One region of the Methylorubrum sp. SL192 genome, then DNA from elsewhere that is predicted to be linked to it. Evidence: riboswitches for the same ligand, from Rfam matches in the RefSeq annotation. Region 1 holds a riboswitch; each other region holds the start of a gene.
What was found. Region 1 has a riboswitch for cobalamin ahead of OVA30_RS09320 (TonB-dependent receptor). Riboswitches for the same ligand answer to the same signal wherever they lie in the genome.
Positions count from the first base shown of each region.

Region 2: linked by a shared signal. The riboswitch ahead of OVA30_RS02115 (TonB-dependent siderophore receptor) and the one ahead of OVA30_RS09320 (TonB-dependent receptor) in region 1 are both predicted to bind cobalamin.
Region 3: linked by a shared signal. The riboswitch ahead of OVA30_RS03595 (CbtB domain-containing protein) and the one ahead of OVA30_RS09320 (TonB-dependent receptor) in region 1 are both predicted to bind cobalamin.

Region 1 is NZ_JAPPQV010000003.1:1,819,229-1,825,403, forward strand. It holds tRNA gene OVA30_RS09290 (tRNA-Phe) at 1-35, opposite strand, end outside; gene yacG (DNA gyrase inhibitor YacG) at 150-368, opposite strand; gene OVA30_RS09300 (Maf-like protein) at 365-1,036, opposite strand; tRNA gene OVA30_RS09305 (tRNA-Thr) at 1,180-1,255, shown strand; gene OVA30_RS09310 (hypothetical protein) at 1,336-1,698, opposite strand; gene OVA30_RS09315 (hypothetical protein) at 1,844-2,134, opposite strand; gene OVA30_RS09320 (TonB-dependent receptor) at 2,299-4,542, opposite strand; gene OVA30_RS09325 (hypothetical protein) at 4,544-4,669, shown strand; cobalamin riboswitch at 4,664-4,863, opposite strand; gene OVA30_RS09330 (hypothetical protein) at 4,865-5,071, opposite strand; gene OVA30_RS09335 (hypothetical protein) at 5,453-5,872, shown strand; gene OVA30_RS09340 (hypothetical protein) at 6,003-6,175, shown strand, end outside.
Region 2 is NZ_JAPPQV010000003.1:248,203-254,377, reverse strand. It holds gene OVA30_RS02120 (tlde1 domain-containing protein) at 1-1,009, opposite strand, end outside; cobalamin riboswitch at 1,444-1,651, shown strand; gene OVA30_RS02115 (TonB-dependent siderophore receptor) at 1,815-3,959, shown strand; gene OVA30_RS02110 (DUF1624 domain-containing protein) at 3,959-5,155, shown strand; gene urtA (urea ABC transporter substrate-binding protein) at 5,171-6,175, opposite strand, start outside.
Region 3 is NZ_JAPPQV010000003.1:589,773-595,947, forward strand. It holds gene cobN (cobaltochelatase subunit CobN) at 1-210, opposite strand, end outside; gene OVA30_RS03575 (DUF4349 domain-containing protein) at 224-1,120, opposite strand; gene cobW (cobalamin biosynthesis protein CobW) at 1,117-2,151, opposite strand; gene OVA30_RS03585 (DUF1636 domain-containing protein) at 2,148-2,555, opposite strand; gene OVA30_RS03590 (CbtA family protein) at 2,548-3,315, opposite strand; gene OVA30_RS03595 (CbtB domain-containing protein) at 3,346-3,528, opposite strand; cobalamin riboswitch at 3,570-3,768, opposite strand; gene OVA30_RS03600 (DUF1772 domain-containing protein) at 3,813-4,235, opposite strand; gene OVA30_RS03605 (MarR family winged helix-turn-helix transcriptional regulator) at 4,222-4,713, opposite strand; gene cobU (bifunctional adenosylcobinamide kinase/adenosylcobinamide-phosphate guanylyltransferase) at 4,795-5,325, shown strand; gene cobO (cob(I)yrinic acid a,c-diamide adenosyltransferase) at 5,325-5,927, shown strand.

The DNA.
Region 1 (6,175 bases):
TCAGTCGCATGCTCTACCAACTGAGCTACCTGGGCATCCGCCGCGTCGCGCTGCGTCGTCGGCTGGCGGGGGTATAGTGAAGGGTTTTGGGCCTGTCCAGCCTTCCCGCAATGAAGGCGAAGCTTTTTTGCCGGGTGCGGATCTCGCTCTCAGCGGGAGCGGTTTTCGTCGTCCGAACGGGGTGGGTAGGACATCCCCTCCTCCTCCGGCCCCGGAATGACGTAGCGCTCGCCGAGCCAGCGTCCGAGGTCGATGTCGGCGCAGCGGGGCGAGCAGAACGGCTTGGTTTCGGTCTGGGCCGGCTTGCCGCAGATCGGACAGGGCGCCAGCGGCTTGTCCGCCGCTGTCCTCTTCGCCGACTGGCTCATGTTGCTGCTCCCCAGGCACCCCGCACGGGAAAACCCTCACCTTCGAGCAGGCTCATCGTCTCGTACAAGGGAAGGCCGACCACCGCGCTGTGCGAGCCGACGAGCTTCACCGCAAAGGCTGCTGCCAGGCCCTGGATGGCGTAGCCGCCGGCCTTGCCGCGCCACTCGCCCGAGGAAAGATAGCCCTCGATCTCGCGATTCGACAGGCGCTTGAAGCGTACGCGAGTCTCGACCATGCGCTCGCGGCGCCGATCCTTCGGGGACAGGATGCAGACGGCCGTGTAGACGCGGTGCGCCCGCCCCGAAAGCAGCCGCAGGCAGTCGGCGGCCTCGTCGATCAGCTCGGCCTTGGGCAGCACGCGACGGCCCACGGCGACGACGGTGTCGGCGGAGACGAGATAGGCGTCGCGCAGGTCGTCCCGACGCCGCGCCGCAGCCTGGGCTGCCTCCAGCTTTTCCCGGGCGAGGCGGCGGGCGAGATCGCGGGGTGATTCGGATTTGCGCGGGGTCTCGTCGATATCGGCGGGCAGCAACGCATCCGGCTCGATCCCGACCTGTTGCAGCAGCGCCAGCCGGCGCGGTGAGGCCGAGGCAAGCACGAGGGGCGGTCGCGCAGGCCCCCCGGAAACCTGCGGCTTCAGGGCGTCGGAGGTGAGAAGCTCGTTCATCGGCGAGGTCTTACGCCCAAGCCCGGTGACACCGCAACGCGGTCTCGGCCATCAGACAGCATCCAAGAGCTTGCCAAGGACAAGGCGGCCGTCTAAGACCCGGCACATTCCATCGGGCGTCAACGCGACGAGCCGGATGCGACGCCGCAATAGCTCAGCTGGTAGAGCACCTCATTCGTAATGAGGGGGTCGGGGGTTCGAATCCCTCTTGCGGCACCACTCTCCCACTCTTCGAATTATCTGTGTGCTCGAGCGATTTCGGATCGGGACGCTTCCTCGATTCGGACGCGAACGCATTCTCACTCGGTGGCGCCGGATCGGCTGCCCTGCAGCGAGACGCAGGTTCGCACCATGTCGCTGAGCGTGAGATCCTTGGTGTCGCCGATATTGGCGACCTCTTCCAGGCAGCGCATGAAATAGCCTCTGTCGAGCCCTGGCGAGAGCATGCTCATCGATTTGCCGACGCGGTTGGTGAAATCGATTTTCTCGCTTGCTCTGGCGCGCGGCCATAGCGATGCCTTGTCGTCCATTTTCAGCCGCGCTGCCGCTAGCGACGGGCTGAAAAGAGTCAGCGCCGTCAGAACACCTATCACTGCCGCCCGGCCCATCGTCGCGCTCCCTGTCGTGGCGTCGGACGTGTTGCCGACCGATTGCGCGGCCAACGCGGGGGCGTCCGGCGACGTTGCATTGAGAGCCGCGTGCGCAACGAAATTAAGTGATTTCTCAGAGGCTTATCCGCATCGATAGCCGGCTCGGCGCGCCCGGGTGATCCCTGGCGCCGAGCCGGCGTTCTCGGCTATGCCGTTCCTAGCGCGAGCTGCCGCCCCCGCTTCCGCCGCCCGCGCTGCCCTGCGGGATGGCACGCTCCGGCTGGCCGGCATTACCGCCGGCCGCCGAGTTGGTGGTGATGGTGTCGGCGCCCGTGGCGCCCGGGGCGATGATGTAATCGACGGTGTTGCCGGTGGTGTTGGTCTGGCGCTGGATGATCGTGCCCGGCGGGAACGGGCCCACGGGGAGGCCCGGGGGGCCGGCCTGAGCGACGGCCGCGCCAGAGCCGAGGCAACTCAGAACGGTGACGGTGAAGGCAATGCGGTGCATTGGGGGACTCCTAAACGTAATGGCGCCCTTGCACGTCCCGAAGTCGTGCGAAGGATGAGCTATCCGCCAGGCAAGTCCCCCACCGGCCGCGGGGTTTCCCGGGGGCCCTGCGGCGTGGTGACGACACGCGCTGGCGCCGGCGTTTGGGCGGCCCGGTGCATCGTTCACCACGCGATCGTGTAGGCGACCTCCAATGAGCGCGGGCGCCCGAGAACCCAGGCGGTGCCGATGCCGTTCACGGCGCTGCCATCGACCGCGTAGGTCGTGTCGAACAGGTTGAAGACCCGTAGCGACAGGCGGGAGCCGGCGGTGACCTGATGGTCGAGGCCGAGATTGACCAGCGTGTAGGCCGGCCGCCGGGCAGTGTTGCCAAAATCAGAAAACACTTCGCCGACATGCTGGAGGCCGATGCGCCCCTCCCAGTCGCGGGCGAAGGCCCAGTTGACCCAGAGATTGGCCACCTGCTCCGGCACGTTGATCGGCTGATTGCCGGCATAGGAGACGGCGACTCCGCCGACATTCTGAGTGAAGTCATCGTACTGGGCGTGAAGCACAGCGAGGTTGGCATCGATGCGCCAGCCGGGGGCGGGGAGCCAGGAGAGCGCGGCCTCCGCGCCGAGGGAGGATTGCTGGCCGACCTGGGTCGAGACGGTCGGCTGGCCCGGCACCGCCGAGATCAGGTTGTCCTTGACGATACGGTAGCCGGCCAAGGTCCACTCGACGGCGCCGCCGAAGACGAGGCCCTTGGCGCCGACCTCGACCTGACGGCCGGTCGAGAGTTCGAAGCCGGCCAGCGATTGCGAGAGGGTGATCAGGCTGTTCACCGGATCCGTCGCGGTGGCGTATTGCGCGTAGAGCGATGTATCCGGCGTCGGCTCGTAGAGCAGCGCGAAGCGGTATCCGAGGGCGCGGAAGGAGCGCTCGAACGTCGCGCCGCTGCGCAGATCTTCCCGGTAGAGACGCGGCGCGTCGAAGCGCACGCCGGTGAGGAACGACAACCGGTCGGTCAGGAACAGCCGATCCTCGGCGAAGACCGACGCTTGGTTCGTGCGCGTGGCGTAGGCCGGGCTCGCTCGCCCGTCCGGCGGGAAGAAGCCGGGATCGTAGCCGATCAGGGGCACGCTCGTCGGCGTCTCGGAGAAGGTGAAGTTGTTGGCGTGGCGGAAGCTGACATGGTTCACGTCGAAGCCGGCCGAGAACGTGTTGGCCAGCCCGAACAGGGCACCGCGGAACGTCGCGTCGAACCGATTCCCGACCTGTTCCTGGCTATGGCCAATTTCGAGATAGTCGGAGCGATCGACGAGCCCCGTTGCCGGGTTGAAGCGGTACTGCTCGACGTCGCGCCAATGTCGGCGGCTTTGCAGGCGGTAGGCGGTGTTGCGCACCGTCACGTCGGCCGAAGGGGTCCACTCCGTCCGGAACTGCGTCCAGTTGTCGGTCCAGGCGATCTTCGAATCGCGGACGTTGTAGTTGTTGAAGCGGATGGCGTCGGGCACACGACCGTTCACCAGCGGCGTGCCCCAGTAGCGGGTGGGCTCCTGGTAGCCAAGATCATGGCTGAGGGTGAAGGCGAGATCCGGATTCGCTTGGAGCGTCAGCGCGCCCGAGATCGCGAGATTGCGGAAGTCGCCCTCCGGCGTGATCCAGCCACCGGCACGATTGCCGCTGACATTGAGGCGATAGGCCAGGGATTCGCCGATCGGCCCGGTCGAATCGACCGCCGCGCGGGCGATGCCGTCCTCGCCGAGGCCGAAGCGGGCGACATTGAGCGGCGTGAACAGCGGCTTCTTCGAAACGACGTTGACGATACCGCCGATGGCTCCGTCCCCATAGAGAACGGAGGCCGGCCCGCGCAGCACCTCAATGCGCTCCACGTTCCACGTATCGAACGGGAAGGTGACGGTGTTGGCGCCGACATAGAGCCGGGTGCCATCGAACAAAGTCTGGATCGAGTTCTGCCCAGCAAAGCCGCGGGCGGTGAAGAAGCCGAGTCCGTTGCCCGGCGAGCCGAAGGCCGTGATGCCGGTGCCGTTCTGCGACACGGCCTCCAGCACGCTGGTCTGACCGCGCAGGCGGATGGTCTCGCCCGAGATGATGTCGAGACTCGCGGGCGTTTCCAGCGGCGTGAGACCGAGCCGGCTCGCCGAGCGCGACGGCGTGCGCAGGTTGAGGCCGACCGGCGAGGACTGCGTCAGATTCGGCGTCCGCAGGGCTGCGGCGGCGTCCGTGCCGACGGCGTCGGCCGGTGCATTGGCGGGCAGGCCGATCCCGGCACCGCCCTGCACTGCGATCTCATCGAGTTGTGTCAGGAGTGCTTGGGCCCGGACCGGACCGGACGTCGTGAGGGGCAGGGCGGCGACGGCGGACAGGAGGGACCGGCCGCAGAAGCGGCGGTGAAGGGGGGACATGATGGACACGATGCCTCGGCAGCGACGGTGGCACGTCACCGCGACCGAGGCCGATCCACTGCCGGCCATGGGCCTTCAGCGTCTCGACACCTGCTGGGACACCCCGCCCGGCATGGCTCGCGTGTGACCACGGCTGACGGCAGGTCTCCTGGCTCGCGGGTCGTCGCCCTCCATCGTCTTCCCAGGCGAGGCATGCCCAGTGACGTGGTGATGGAGGACTCTTCGCTCACAGTTGCGGGGGCAGCCGCGGGATCGAGCTCGAAAGCCCTTCACCGCGTTCCCTTTTGATCCCTTGCGGGAACCGTCAACGGTCAAGCTACGGTCAAGGCGGCGCTTCGGTCAATGCGCCCTGTGCCGTTCGGTACGCCTGCGCGAGCGGCGATCCAAAAACACGGACCCTGCCGCAAGCAAAGGCGAACGGCAGCCAGAAAAGAAAAAAGGCCGCCCCGAAGGACGGCCCGAAGTCTAGGGAGGAAACGCCCAAGAAGGGCTGCAGGACCGCGACGCCATCGCGATCCGGCATGGCCATGATTTCTCAGGTTGCAGTGCACAAAGCAATCGCTGGCGCGTCGGATCGGGCATGCATTCATTGCATATGTTCGGTTCCGAACTCATCCGCTTCCGCGGAGCCATTCGGCCGTCCAGGGGTTTCGGTCCTCCGAATGCTGCCTCATGGATGCCAGAGATGCCCCGTTGGATGTTCGCTTTTCCCGTCGTGCTGATGATCCTTGCAGGGCTCGTCGTTTTCGCCTTCACGCGCACCGGCCCGACCGACAACCAGAACACCCACGCTCCGCAGACCGGCCAGACCCGCTGACGCCGCCGAATCCCGGAGCGCGCCGGCCCCTGAGCCATTCCGGCCCACAAATTGCGAAGTTTGTACGGTCGGAATCGTTCGGTGGGGTCCTCCATGCGGATCGGATGCGTTTTCCTCTTGAGCGCCCTCCTGCTTCCATCCGGGGCTCACGCAGTCGATGGGCATGCGGACGCGGCGGCCTTCGCGGCGGCGGCCCGTCACCATGTCGGTGAGCGCGTCACGCTCGATCATTGCCACCTCGTCTACGCGACCGACGACGAGATCACCTGCATCGGCCTGTTGCCGGAGGATGCGGCAGGCAATGTCCGCTTGGCCGGCAAGCTTCTGATCCGGGTCGCGGCCGCAGAGATGCAGGGCCGCACCCGTGCCCTCGCGCTCTGTGCCGGTGGCGCTCTCGACGAAGCCTGCGAGGTGAGCGTGGCGGGAGAGGTGTTCGATGCCTCCCCTTCATTCGGGCTCGGCGAGGCCCAGTTGATGGGCTTGCGCGAAGCGACGATCTGCTGGCCGGACTGAGCTTCGCGAAGCGCTGCCGAGCCTGATCCTGCGAGAGTGATACGCGCACCGATGTGAGGCCGATCTCCGGCGATGGACCCGCGTGAACCCTCAAGGGTCTAGTGCGTTCGAACTCCAAGGGAGTTCGCCGATGATCACTCGTCTGTCGTTTGCCGCGGTTCTGGTCGCGGCCCTCGCCACATCCGCTGCCGCCCAAGGGCCGGCGCAGACCGGGACCGGCGGCGGTCCGGCTTCGACCATCTACGCGCCGAACACCTCTGCCGTCGGTCAGACCATGCCGCCGGCCGGGGCGGGCGGTGTGCG
Region 2 (6,175 bases), 1.6 Mb from region 1:
TGTGGGCGAGGATGCCGTCACGCCCGTGGATGGCGGCCGAGCCACCGACCGGATTGAGGCGGATCGCCCGCACCCCATGGAACAGGGCCTCGCGCTCCCGCAGGTCGTAGACCCCGGGCGGGGTGGCGCCGCGCATCCGGATATGGACGTGGTCCGGGTTGTCCTGGGCGACGCCGAGGCCGGAATGGGCCTCCAGCACCTCGCCGCTCGGCAGCGTCACGGTGGCGGCGCTGATGTCGTAGACGGCGACCCCCGGCTCGGAGACCGGGCCCGGCACGACGCGGCGCCGCGCAGCCGAATCGACCGCCCCGCTATCGAGCCCGGCATAGGCCATCGCCTTGTCCGAGGACGGCGTGGGCGCCGAACCCGGCAGATCGAACATCTTCTCGAGGAAGTTGCGGTTGTCCGTGACCGCGGCGCTGAACACGCTGCGAGTCGGCTCGGTGGAGGCGCGCGCCGCGGACGCCGTGGCGATCCGAGGCGTCGCCGCCCGGGCGGTCTGCGTGCGCGGCTCGTAGCGGAATTCGTCGGGCCGCCGCACCGGCAGCGGCACCGTGAGGGCGAGGCGGGCCGTCGGTGCGGCCGGGCGCGGTGTGACGGCGGGCGCGGCGTCGGTGGCCTGCTCCGCGGGGAGGGCGGCCAGGGTCGTGGCCGGCTCCGATGGGGCAGGCTGCGACTTGGACGGCTCCGCCACGGGCGGCGCCCGGAAGGCGGACACCTGCGCGGTCCGCGGGATGAAGCCGCCGGAGGCCGTGTCGAGCACGGGGGTGGGGTCGAGCATCCAGGCCAGCGCGCCGGGCGCGGCCTGCACGGCCGCCGCCCCGTCGGCCTCGGCCGAAACCTGCGCGGTTTCCACGGGGGCGGGCGCAGCGCGATCCTGCGGTTGCAGGATCCCGGCGACCGCGAGACCCCCGAGGGCGGTCAGCGCGAGCGCCGCGACAGGCGGGCGGCGCCGACGGCGGATGACGGGCCGGGCGGAGCGACTCTGGACGAGCTCGGCGATGTCCATTGCGGGCGGTACTCGACAACGCGGATCCCACACGGCCTCCCGCCGTCATCTCCGGCTATCTGTGCCAGAATGACAAAACGAGATGGCTTCGCCGATTAGGGAAGGATCAACCTTAAGCCTCCGTCATTCAACGGGATCTTGGTTAATCTTGCCTAAAGCTCGGTCACGTCCTTCGAAAAACGTTCGTTGCGGATTCTCAGCGGCTCCGCCGCGCCACGAGGCGGCGGCCTCTACCAAACGCCGCGGCGCAGTGCGCGCTCGATGACGAGGCCAGCCGGACGATCGCCATCGTCTCGCGTGCCCGCCTTTGGGCCGATGCGGGAAGCGCAGCCGCTATGGGGCTTCTTGCGGAGCCCTTGTGCTCTACGGGCCACAGGTTGTGTGATGTTGTTACATTTCATTGGCCGGTCTGTTGACCCTGCGCCGCATCGCAGCGAAGTTGCTGCGGCCAAGGTTCCCCGGACGCATGTCCGAGGGCTAAGAGGGAATTCGGTAAGCCCGTCCGGGCGAGGCCGAAGCTGCCCCCGCAACTGTGAGCGGCGAGCCACCGTCGTCGAAGGTCACTGGTGCCCTGCACCGGGAAGGCCGAGACGGGGGCGCTGACCCGTGAGCCAGGAGACCTGCCTTGGCGCGACGATGTCCCCCGGGCGGGGTGCTCCGGCGGCGTGCCTGATCGGCGAGAGCGTTCCCCTGCGCTCCCGGCGGGGCACCCGCTCGGGCCCGCACCCGAACAGCCAGAGCGCGCCTTGTGACAGTTCGGACGATCCTGAACGCCATCGACGTCCCGGCCCGGCGCCCGCCTTGGATGCTCGCCGCGCTGCTCTGCGCCGGCCTGCACGGCCCGGAGGCGCGGGCACAGGAATCGGTCACCCTGGAGGAACTGGCGGTCGAGGGCGAAGGCCGCGGCGTCGGCAACGGCGCATCGGATGGCCGGACCAGCGCTGCCGGCACGATCGGCCTGATCGGGCCGACGCCGGGCTACCGCGCCGACCGCGCGGTGAGCAGCACCAAGACCGACACGCCCCAGCGCGACGTGCCCCAGATCGTCACGGTCGCCCCGCGCGAGGTCATCACGGATCTCGCCGCCACCCGCGTCGATCGCGTCTTCAACTACACGCCGGGCGTGGCGCAGCAGAACAATTTCGGCGGCCTCTCGGTGTTCAGCTACGCCATCCGCGGCGTCACCACCTCCGAGATCTACAAGAACGGCTTTCCGCTCAACCGCGGCACGCCGCCCCCGCCCGACGCCCAGAACGTCGAGCGCGTCGAGGTGCTCAAAGGCCCCGGCGGCGGGCTGTTCGGGCGCAGCGATCCGGGCGGGCTCGTCAACATCATCACCAAGCAGCCGACCGTCGAGCGCTTCGTCGAGATGGGCGGGTTGTGGGACTCGTTCGGGCAGTTCCGCGGCACGGTCGATTCCGGCGGCGCGCTGAACGAGGAGGGCACGCTCGCCTACCGCTTCAATCTCGCCGCCGGCCGCCAGGGCAGCTTTCGCGATTTCGTCGACAGCGACCGGCTGCTCGTGGCGCCCGTCCTGAGCTGGCAGATCACGCCGGACACGCGCATCACCGTCGAGACCGAGTTCCTGCGCAACCGCATCGTCTTCGACCGCGGCGTCATCGCCCTCAACGGGCGGCTCGGGCTCTTGCCGATCTCGCGCTTCCTCGGCGAGCCGGGCCAGAGCACCTATCAGACCAACAACACGATGCAGGTCCGCGTCGATCACCGCTTCAACGCCGATTGGCAGATGCGGCTCGCCACCCACTTCAACACCGGCACGCTGGAGGGTGAATCCGCCGAGATCCGCGCCATCGCCGCCGACAACCGCACCGTCTCACGCGACCGCAACATCCGCGACTACCGCTGGGACACGGCGATTGGCCAGGCGGAGGTGGTCGGGCGTTTCGACACCGCCGGCATCGGCCACACCATGCTGCTCGGCTTCGAGCGCGAGAGCACCGACAGCCGGACGGTCTACAACCGCTCGACGATCCGACCGGGTTCGACCTTCGCCATCGACATCTACGATCCGCGCTACGGCCAGCCGCTGCCGCCGATCGACCGCTTCCGCAACAACCTCGAACGGATCACCAACACCGCCCTCTATGCGCAGGACCAGATCGTCCTCACGCCCGAATGGAAGGCGCTGCTCGGCGTGCGCTTCGACTTCTTCGAACAGTCGTTCCGCGAGCGCATCCCGCGGTCCCAGGTCGATCAGACCTACTTTGCCGCGACGCCCCGCGCCGGCCTCGTCTACCAGCCGCTGCCCGAACTCTCCCTCTACGCCAATGTCGGCACGAGTTTCCGCCCCAATATCGGTCCCGATGCCGCCGCCGCCTCCGCCTTCGGGCCGTTCGCGCCGGAAACCGGCATCGGCTACGAGGTCGGGGCCAAGCTCGACCTCTATGGCGGCGCACTGGCGCTGACCGGCACCGCCTTCCGGATCGACCGGGAGAACGTGCTGACGCCGGATGCCAACGGCAGCGGCTTCTCCGTGGCGGTCGGCGGGGTGCGCAGCCAGGGTTTCGAGCTGACCGCCGCTGGCCAGATCACGCCGGAGATCAAGCTGCTGGCGGGCTACGTCTACGCGGAGGCCGTGGTCACCGAAGATCCGACCTTGCCGGCCGGCACGCCGCTCATCAACGTGCCGCGCCATTCCGGCAGCCTGCTCGCCGTTCACGAGGTGCAGGCCGGCCCGTGGAAGGGGCTCGGGCTCGGCGGCGGCGTGCGCGGCGTCGGCGAGCGGGCGGCGGACGCGGTCAACAGCTTCTCCCTGCCGGCCTATATCGCCGTCGATGCGCTCGCCTATTACCGCTACGAGAACTTCCGCTTCGGGCTGAACATCGAGAACGTGTTCGACACCGAGTATTACGAGAGCTCCCTCAACCGCTTCCGGGTCTATCCCGGCGCGCCCCGGCGCTTCACCGGAACGATGACGGTGCGGTTCTGATGAGGGCTCGCCAAGGGGCGGCCACGGCTGAGTCCGCACCGGCTCCCATCGCCGCGGGGGTCGCGCCACGCACCCGCATCGGCGCCATCGATGCCCTGCGCGGGCTCGTGATGCTGCTGATGCTGGTCGATCACGCGCGGGAGTTCTTCTACCTCCACGCCCAGGTGAGCGACCCGGTGAACCTCGCGGCGACCCCGCCCGGCCTGTTCCTGACGCGGGCCGCCTCGCATTTTTGCGCCCCGGTCTTCCTGCTGCTGACGGGGCTCTCGGCGAGCCTCTACGGGCAAAAGCACGGCAGCCGCGCCGCGACCTCCGCCTTCCTCATCAAGCGCGGACTCTTCCTGGTCGCCCTTGAAGTGACCCTGGTGAACCTCGCCTGGACCCGTGCCCTGCTGCCGCCGATCCTCTACCTGCAGGTGATCTGGGCGATCGGTCTCAGCATGATGGCGCTCGCCGCCCTGCTCTGGCTGCCGCGCCCGGCGCTGATCGGCGTAGGCCTGGCGATCATGCTCGGGCACAACGCGCTCGACGGGATCGTGCTCGCGCCCGATCAGCCGGGCTACGCCCTGTGGGCGGTGCTGCATCAGCGCGGCCTGATCCCGCTGCCCTGGGGCGCGGCGCGCACCTCCTATCCGGTGCTGCCCTGGATCGGTGTGATCGCCGCGGGCTACGCGCTGGGGCCGCTCTACGGCGCGGGCGTCGATCCGCGCACGCGCCGCCGACGCCTCGTCGCCCTTGGGCTCGCGAGCCTCGTCGCCTTCCTGATCCTGCGCGGCCTCAACAGCTACGGAGATCCGCATCCGTGGCTGGCGGGCAAGGATTGGGGCGCGGACGCCCTGTCCTTCGTCAACCTCACCAAGTATCCGCCCTCGGCCGACTTCCTGCTCGCAACCCTCGGTCCCGGCCTGCTGCTGCTCGCGCTGTTCGAGCGCCTGCCGGAACGGCGTCTAGGCTGGCTCACCGTCTTTGGCGGGGTGCCGCTGTTCTTCTACCTGCTGCACTTGTGGGCCCTGCGCCTGACCTATGACGGCCTGGCCGCCTTCGGTCTTGCGGGTCCCTCCGGCCGGATCGAAGTCGGTGCCCCGTTTCAGATCTGGCTGATCGCGGCACTGTTCGCGCTGGCCCTCTACCCGGCCTGCCTCTGGATGGTGCGGCTGAAGCGGCGCAGCCGGTGGCGGGGTCTGAGCTACCTCTGACCCCGCCCGCGCCGCCTACTGATATCCCTTCGGGAACGGGTTCGGCTCGATCAGCTCCGGGCTCTCGTAGACCACGTCGAACTGCCCGTCCGGCCGGGCGCGGGCGACCCGGGTCTTGGCCCAGAGGTGATGGTTCTCGTGGATCTTCACGGCGCCTTCCGGTGCGTCCTTGATCTCGAGGCCCGGTGAAACGGCGATCACCTTGTCGACCTCGAAGGAACCGGCCTTCTCCACCGCCGCCTTCCACAGGAAGGGGCTGAGATAGGCGGCCTGGGTGATGTCGCCGATGACGGTCTTGTCGCCCCAGCGCTTCTTGAAGGCGGCGACGAAGGCCTCGTTGGCCGGAGTCTTGACCGACTGGAAGTACTTCATGCAGCTATAGGCGTCGGCGATGTTCTCGCCGCCGATGCCGTCGACGTCGTCCTCGGTCACGGACACCGTCACCAGCGTCTGCTTCTTGAGGTCGATGCCGGCCGCCTTGAGCTGCTTGTAGAAGGCGACGTTCGAGCCGCCGACGACGGTGGCGAAGATGACGTCCGGCTTCTTGAGCTTGATCTTGTTGATGACCGAGTTGAACTGCGTGTGCCCGAGCGGGAAGTATTCCTCGCCGACGATCGTGCCCTTGGTCACGTTGGTGATGTGCTTGGTCGCAATCTTGTTGGTGGTACGCGGCCAGATATAGTCCGAGCCGACCATGAAGAAGGATTTGGCGCCCTTCTCCTTCGTCACCCAATCGAGGGCGACGAGCGTCTGCTGGGTCGCCTCCTGGCCGGTGTAGATCACGTTCTTGGACTGCTCCAGACCCTCGTAATAGGTCGGATAGTACAGGAGGCCGTTATACTGCTCGAAGACCGGCAGCACCGCCTTGCGCGAGGCCGAGGTCACGCAGCCGAACACCGCCGCGCAATGGTCGTTGACGACGAGCTTGCGCGCCTTCTCGGCAAAGGTCGGCCAGTCGGAGGCGCCGTCCTCCTGGATCACCTTCACCGTGCGGCCGAGGATGCCGCCGCTCGCATTGAT
Region 3 (6,175 bases), 1.2 Mb from region 1:
GTAGAGATCGACCGACATCGGGTGGCGCAGCTGCGCCATCTTGGCGAGCCGCAGCGTGGGCAGGCCGGGCTCGGCCGCATGGGCGCGCGCGACGGCCGCGAGGTCGGTATCGGTGAACGACAGGAAGACGATCTCGCCCGGGCTCTGGCCGAGATCGACCGCCGCCTCGCCCTCGTCGAGGGAGACCGTATCGAGGCGGATCAGGTGCATGGCGCGGGCGCCCTCACGGCTCCAACGGGACGCGCGCCGGATGGGCCCGCTTGCGCCGGATGCGCCAGACCAGCCGGAGGAGCAAGGCGGCAAAAAGAACAATCGGCAGCCAGGGCAGGCTCGCGACGGTGAAGCGGAGGGCCGAGGCCGCGCTCTCGCCGAGGATCGGTCCGCTGCGGGCCCAGACCTCCTGCACCGGAGCGAAGGCGCCGGCCCGCGCCCGGCTGGTGCGGAAGTCCACCGTGACGATCTCGGTGTCCACGCGCTCGTCGAGCCCGCGGCGCGTCCCCTCCGCCTCCTCGATCTGGCTCTGAACCTGCGCCAGCTCGCCCGCGATCTTGATCAGATCCTCGGCCCGGTTGTCCGGCTTCTCGGCGAGCGCGGTCAGGCGGGTGCGGTAATCGTTGAGCTGGGCGAGGCGCCGGCCGGTATCGGCAATCGAGGCCGTCAGATCCTCGGCGCGGGTCGCCTGCTCGATCAGCACGACGTCGCCCGCCGCCTCGCCCGGCAGCGGACCGGTGACGAAGGCGACGTAAGGAGCGACCGCGGCGTGCGGCAGCCGCACCTCGATCTGCGCCTGCGGCGGGCTCGCGCCGTTGCCGTCCCGGATCGAGGAATTCAGCAGCGTGCAGGTCGCAGCTTCGTTGAGACAGCGGTCGCGGGCGGCGGCGAAGTGCGGCGCCACCCGGTCCGGCCCGAGGCCGACGGTGAGATCGTGGCGATAGGCGAGCTTGGCCGTGCTTCCGTCACGCGCGGCGGAGACGAAGGGCGCGGGCGCAGGGGCTTGGGCCATCCGCATCGCCCCGTCCGCCTCGCGCCCGCTGTCGGAACAACCGGCGAGCAGGGCGAGGACGGGGACCGCGAGCCAGAGCCCGCGCGGCCGCCGGCCTGCGGCCTCGCCCCGGTTCATCCGCGCAGGGCGGCGGCGACCGCGTCCTGATCGAAGCCTTTGAGGCCGATGACGACGAGGCGTCCGTCACGCGGCTCCGAACCCTTCCACGGGCGGTCGTAATGGGAGGCGACGCGCCGGCCGACGCCCTGCACCACGAGGCGCATCGGCTTGCCCTTCACCTCGGCAAAGCCCTTGATCCGCAGCACGCCCTCGGTCTCGGCCGCCTTCTCGACGCGGGCGGACAGATCTTCCGGGCTGCCGGCGATGCCGACGGGGATCGCGACCGATTCGAAATCGTCGTGGTCGTGGTCTTCGCCCTCGCCGTGATGCGAGGGGCGGGCGTCGAGGTCGTCCTCGGCCGCCGCGGCGATCCCGAGCAGCACACGCGGGTCGAGCCGGCCGTGCTCGGTCTCGACGATCTCGACCGCGCGCGGCAGGTGCGCCTGGATATCGGCGCGGACCTTGTCGCGGCCCGCCGCGTCGAGCAGGTCGGCCTTGTTGAGCACCACGAGGTCGGCGCAGAGGATCTGGTCCTCGAACACTTCCTCCAGCGGATTGTCGTGATCGACCGACTGGTCCGCCGCGCGCTGGTTGGCGAGGGCGTCGGGGTCCTCGGCGAACATCCCCGCGGCGACCGCCGGGCCGTCCACCACCGCGACGACGCCGTCCACGGTGACCCGCGAGCGGATCGCCGGCCACTGGAACGCCTGGACTAGGGGCTTGGGCAGGGCGAGGCCGGAGGTCTCGATCAGGATGTGCTCCGGCGGCTCGGGCCGGTCGAGCAGCTTGGTCAGCGCCGGCACGAAATCGTCGGCCACGGTGCAGCAGATGCATCCGTTGGGCAGCTCCACCACCGAATCCTCGTTGCAGCCCTCGATGCCGCAGGCAGCGAGGAACGAGCCGTCGAAGCCGAGATCGCCGAACTCGTTGACGATGATGGCGAGGCGGCGCCCGCGGGCGTTCTCGACGGTGTGGCGCACGAGCGTCGTCTTGCCGGCTCCGAGGAAGCCGGTGACGATGGTGCAGGGGATTTTTTCGACGAGGCTCATGATGGGGTCTCCCCTCGGGCCGCCTTGAGCGGCGGGATGCGGGCGACGACGCCCTTGCGAAACGCCTCCGGCCGTTCGCGCCAGGGCACGACGCCGTCGGGGGTCTCGAGGTAGCGACGCAGACCCGCCAGGATGGTGCGGGCGGAGGTGTCGGGATCTTCGAGCGCGTCGAAGTCGCCGTAGACGTAGGTCCAGCGGTCGGGCGAGACGACCGCGACGGTGCAGGGCCGCTTGCAGACCGAGAGGCACTCGGCACCCTCGATCGTCAGGCCCGGCACGGGCGCGCGCCCGGCCTCCGCCAGCAGCGCGGCCAGCAGCTTGGCCCCGGCGCGCGGCTCGGAGACATCGCCCGCCGCGCGGCAGGTGGTGCAGACCGACAGGATGGCGGTATCGGGATCAGGCATTCGCACGGGCACCCGCCTCGCGGCCGAACAGGCCCCAGGCCCAGCCATAGGCGAGCCCGATCACCGCCCAGAACACGAAGCCGATGGCGAGCGCGCGCGCGGCGAACTGAGCGGCCGTGGCCGGCGGCACCTGCGAAGAGACGGTGTCGATCGATTGCGGCGCGCCCGCAAGATGCGGCGCGACGATGAGGACGAGGCCACCGAGGATCGTCAGCGGCACCCGCCGCACGGCGATCAGGTAGAGGCCGAGCCCGGTCGCCACCACCGTCATCAGCCACCACGACTGGCGCAGCACGAGCGGCGCCGCGCCCATGCCGGGCAATTCCGGCGGCAGGCCGATGGCCGGGGCGAGGACCACCGCGAGGAAGCCGGCGATGCCGACGACGAGTCCGCCCTGCGGGGTCGGCTCGCGGCGCAGCGCCAGCATCACCGCCGCGAGCAGCAGCGCGTAGCCGACGCCGCCGACCAGCGTGGCGAGACCGGTGAAGGCCATGCGCTGCAGGCCCGGCGCGGGCTGCCACGCGTCGGCCTTGCCGTGATCGTGTCCGCCCTCGCCATGCGCATGGGCGTGGGCCGGGACGATCAGGGCGGCGAAGGAGGTCTCATCGCGGGAGGGCGGGAGGGCGGCATGCGCGCCCTCGCCTTCATAGGTCTCCGCCTGAAGGATCAGCGGGGAGGTCAGCGTGAGCTGCAGGCCCGTCGCGACGACGGACGCGAGGAAGCCGGCGACGAGCGCCGCCGACAGCAACCGGATGATCATGGAACTGCTTGAAGCCGCTGGATGCGCGGATCAGTGGCAGGGGAAGTTCTGCGCGTGGCGGAAATCGTGCGCCGCGTTGTGCAGGACGCTCGCCGGAGCAAAGCCCGCCACGAAGACGAGACCGAGGCCGAGGAAGGCGGCAACGAGGAGCGCGCGGGCGCCTTCGGCCGAACGGGTGGTGGCGGCCTGGGTCTGAAGGGTCGCAGTCGTCATCGGGTCACGGGCTCCGGCCGCCCCACCGGCGGCGTTCGAGAACAAAACTTCGCTGGACGGCAGGTCTCCTGGCTCGCGGCTGGTATCGTGCCTGCCGCCTTCCCGGATCACCCGGTGGCTCGTGGCAGGAACTCGCCGCTTACAGTTGCGGGGGCAGCCGCGGAATCGAGGCTTCTGGAAAACCTCTCACCGCATTCCCTTTTCACCCCGTTGCCGGGGCACCGTCACGGAGCGGTCATAGCCTGATGCGGACGGACGCACAACGTGTCCCGCACCGGCCGCGATCACCACAGCGCCCAGAGGAAGGCCGCCACCGCCGCTAGACCGAGCCCGCTGCGGACCGCGTGCAGGCGGATCCAGCGCTGCATCAGCGGCGCCACGACCGGATCGGTCGCTGATGCGGCGAGCAGGGCGCGGTTGGTCGGCATGATCGCAAGCAAAGTGTAGGGCCAGTTGGCGAGCGCGAGCGCCGCCCCGAGCCCCCATCGCGGATCGCCGGTACGCGCCCAGGCGAGCAGGCCGAGGGCGGTGGCGGCCAGCGCCAAGCCGCCCTGCATCCGGGTCGCGCGGCGATAGCTCGGGCGCCATTGCTGCAATTGGGAGGCCGGGTCGAGGACGAGCCGGGCCGGATGCTCCACGAAGCCGACATACAGCGCGGCGCCGGCAAAGGCCGCTGCCGCGACGAGAGCGAGTTCACCGATCAGCATCGTGGTCTCCCGATTGTTCGCCGCTCCGGCGTTCGCCGGCCCGCTCGCCGATGGTCCGCACGAGGGCGCGGGCGGCCTCGAGCGCCGCAGGGTTGAGACCGCGGGCGAGTGCGGCCGCCCAGGGCGCCTGCCGCGCCGCCGCCGCCGCGTAGGCATCCCGGCCCGCGGGCGTGAGGAGAACGAGGCGGGCGCGCAGGTGGTGGGGATTGTCCGCGAAGCTCACGAGGCCCGCTTTCGCCAGCTCATTGACCGTCCGCTGCACGCCCTGGCGGGTCATGCCCATGTCGCGGGCGATGCGGGCGACCGGCAGCGGCTGCGCCGCGAGCGCGACGGCGCCCAGAACCTGCCAGCGGGCGCTGGTGAGGCCGAAATCCCCCACCAACCGATCGCCGGCAGCCAGCAGCGCGCCGCTCGACCGGAAGATCTCCAGCACCAGAGCCGTCGCGGCGTCCGCGGCGTCATGATCCGAACGCTTCATGACAATATGCTGCCGATTTGACAACACGCTGTCAACAGAACGGCTTTGACGCGCTGGCGGCGCGTGAGGCAAAGGGTGCGGATGCTTCAGGCCGCCCCTCGGATGACCCTGGTGCTCGGCGGTGCGCGCTCGGGCAAGAGCGCCTATGCCGAGCGGCTGATCGAGGCCTGTCCCGCCCCCTGGCTCTACATCGCCACGGCGCAGGCCTGGGACGAGGAGATGCGGGTCCGCATCGACGAGCACCGGGCGCGGCGCTCCGACTCCTGGCACACCCTCGACGTGCCGATGGCGCTGCCGGAGGCGGTGGCCGCCGCGACCGGGCCGGTGCTGGTCGATTGCCTCACGCTCTGGCTCACCAACCTGCTGCTGGCCGAGGCCGATCTCGACGCGGCGACCGAGGCCCTGGCACGGGCCTGCGCCGCCGCACCGGGTCCGCTGGTGCTGGTGGCCAACGAAGTCGGCCTCGGCATCGTGCCGGACAACGCCCTCGCCCGCCGTTTTCGCGATGCGGCCGGGCGGCTGCACCAGCGGCTGGCGCGCGAGGCCGACCGGGTCGTGCTCACCGTCGCCGGGCTGCCGCTGACGGTCAAACCCTCACGCGAGAATCCCTGATGACCGAAGACGACACGCGCCACCGCGAAAAGATGGCCAAGCGCAAGGCGGTGCAGGACGCCGAGGTCGCCTCGAAGAAGATCGAGAAGGGCCTGCTCATCGTCCATACCGGCCCCGGCAAGGGCAAGACGACGGCCGCCCTCGGCCTCGTGCTGCGCATGCTCGGGCGGGGTCACCGGGTCGGCGTGGTGCAGTTCATCAAGGGCGCCTGGGACACGGGTGAGGCCCGCGCGCTCAAGAGCTTCGGCGACCAGATCGTCTGGCAGGCGCTCGGCGAGGGCTTCACCTGGGAGACGCAGGACAAGGCCCGCGACATCGCCGCCTGCCATAACGCCTGGGACACGGCCAAGACGCTGATGGCGGACGAGAGCATCCGCCTCCTCGTCCTCGACGAGCTGAACATCGCCCTGCGCTACGACTATCTCGACCTCGACGCGGTGCTCGCCGACCTCGCCGCCCGGCGCCCCGACCTCCACGTCGTCGTGACCGGCCGCAACGCCAAGCCGGCGCTGATCGAGGCCGCCGACCTCGTCACCGAGATGGGCAGCGTGAAGCACCATTTTTCGGCGGGGGTGAAGGCGCAGGAGGGGATCGAGTTCTGACGCCCGGCCCGAGGGCCAGGGGCCGGGACGCCGCTTCCGGTCGTCAGCGCCCTCCCCCGGAATGAGGGCGTCCGAAGTTCGGGCACGACGCGCGGCGATGTCCGCCAAGTCCGATCTGACCAAGTCCGATGTGGGCCCGCGTCACGAAATGCCGGATCCCTGACCGTTTCGGCACCGGGCTCGATGGCGCAGCGGGCGTATCCTGAGAGACACGCCCATCGGCACGATCGATGCCGACCTGACGATAT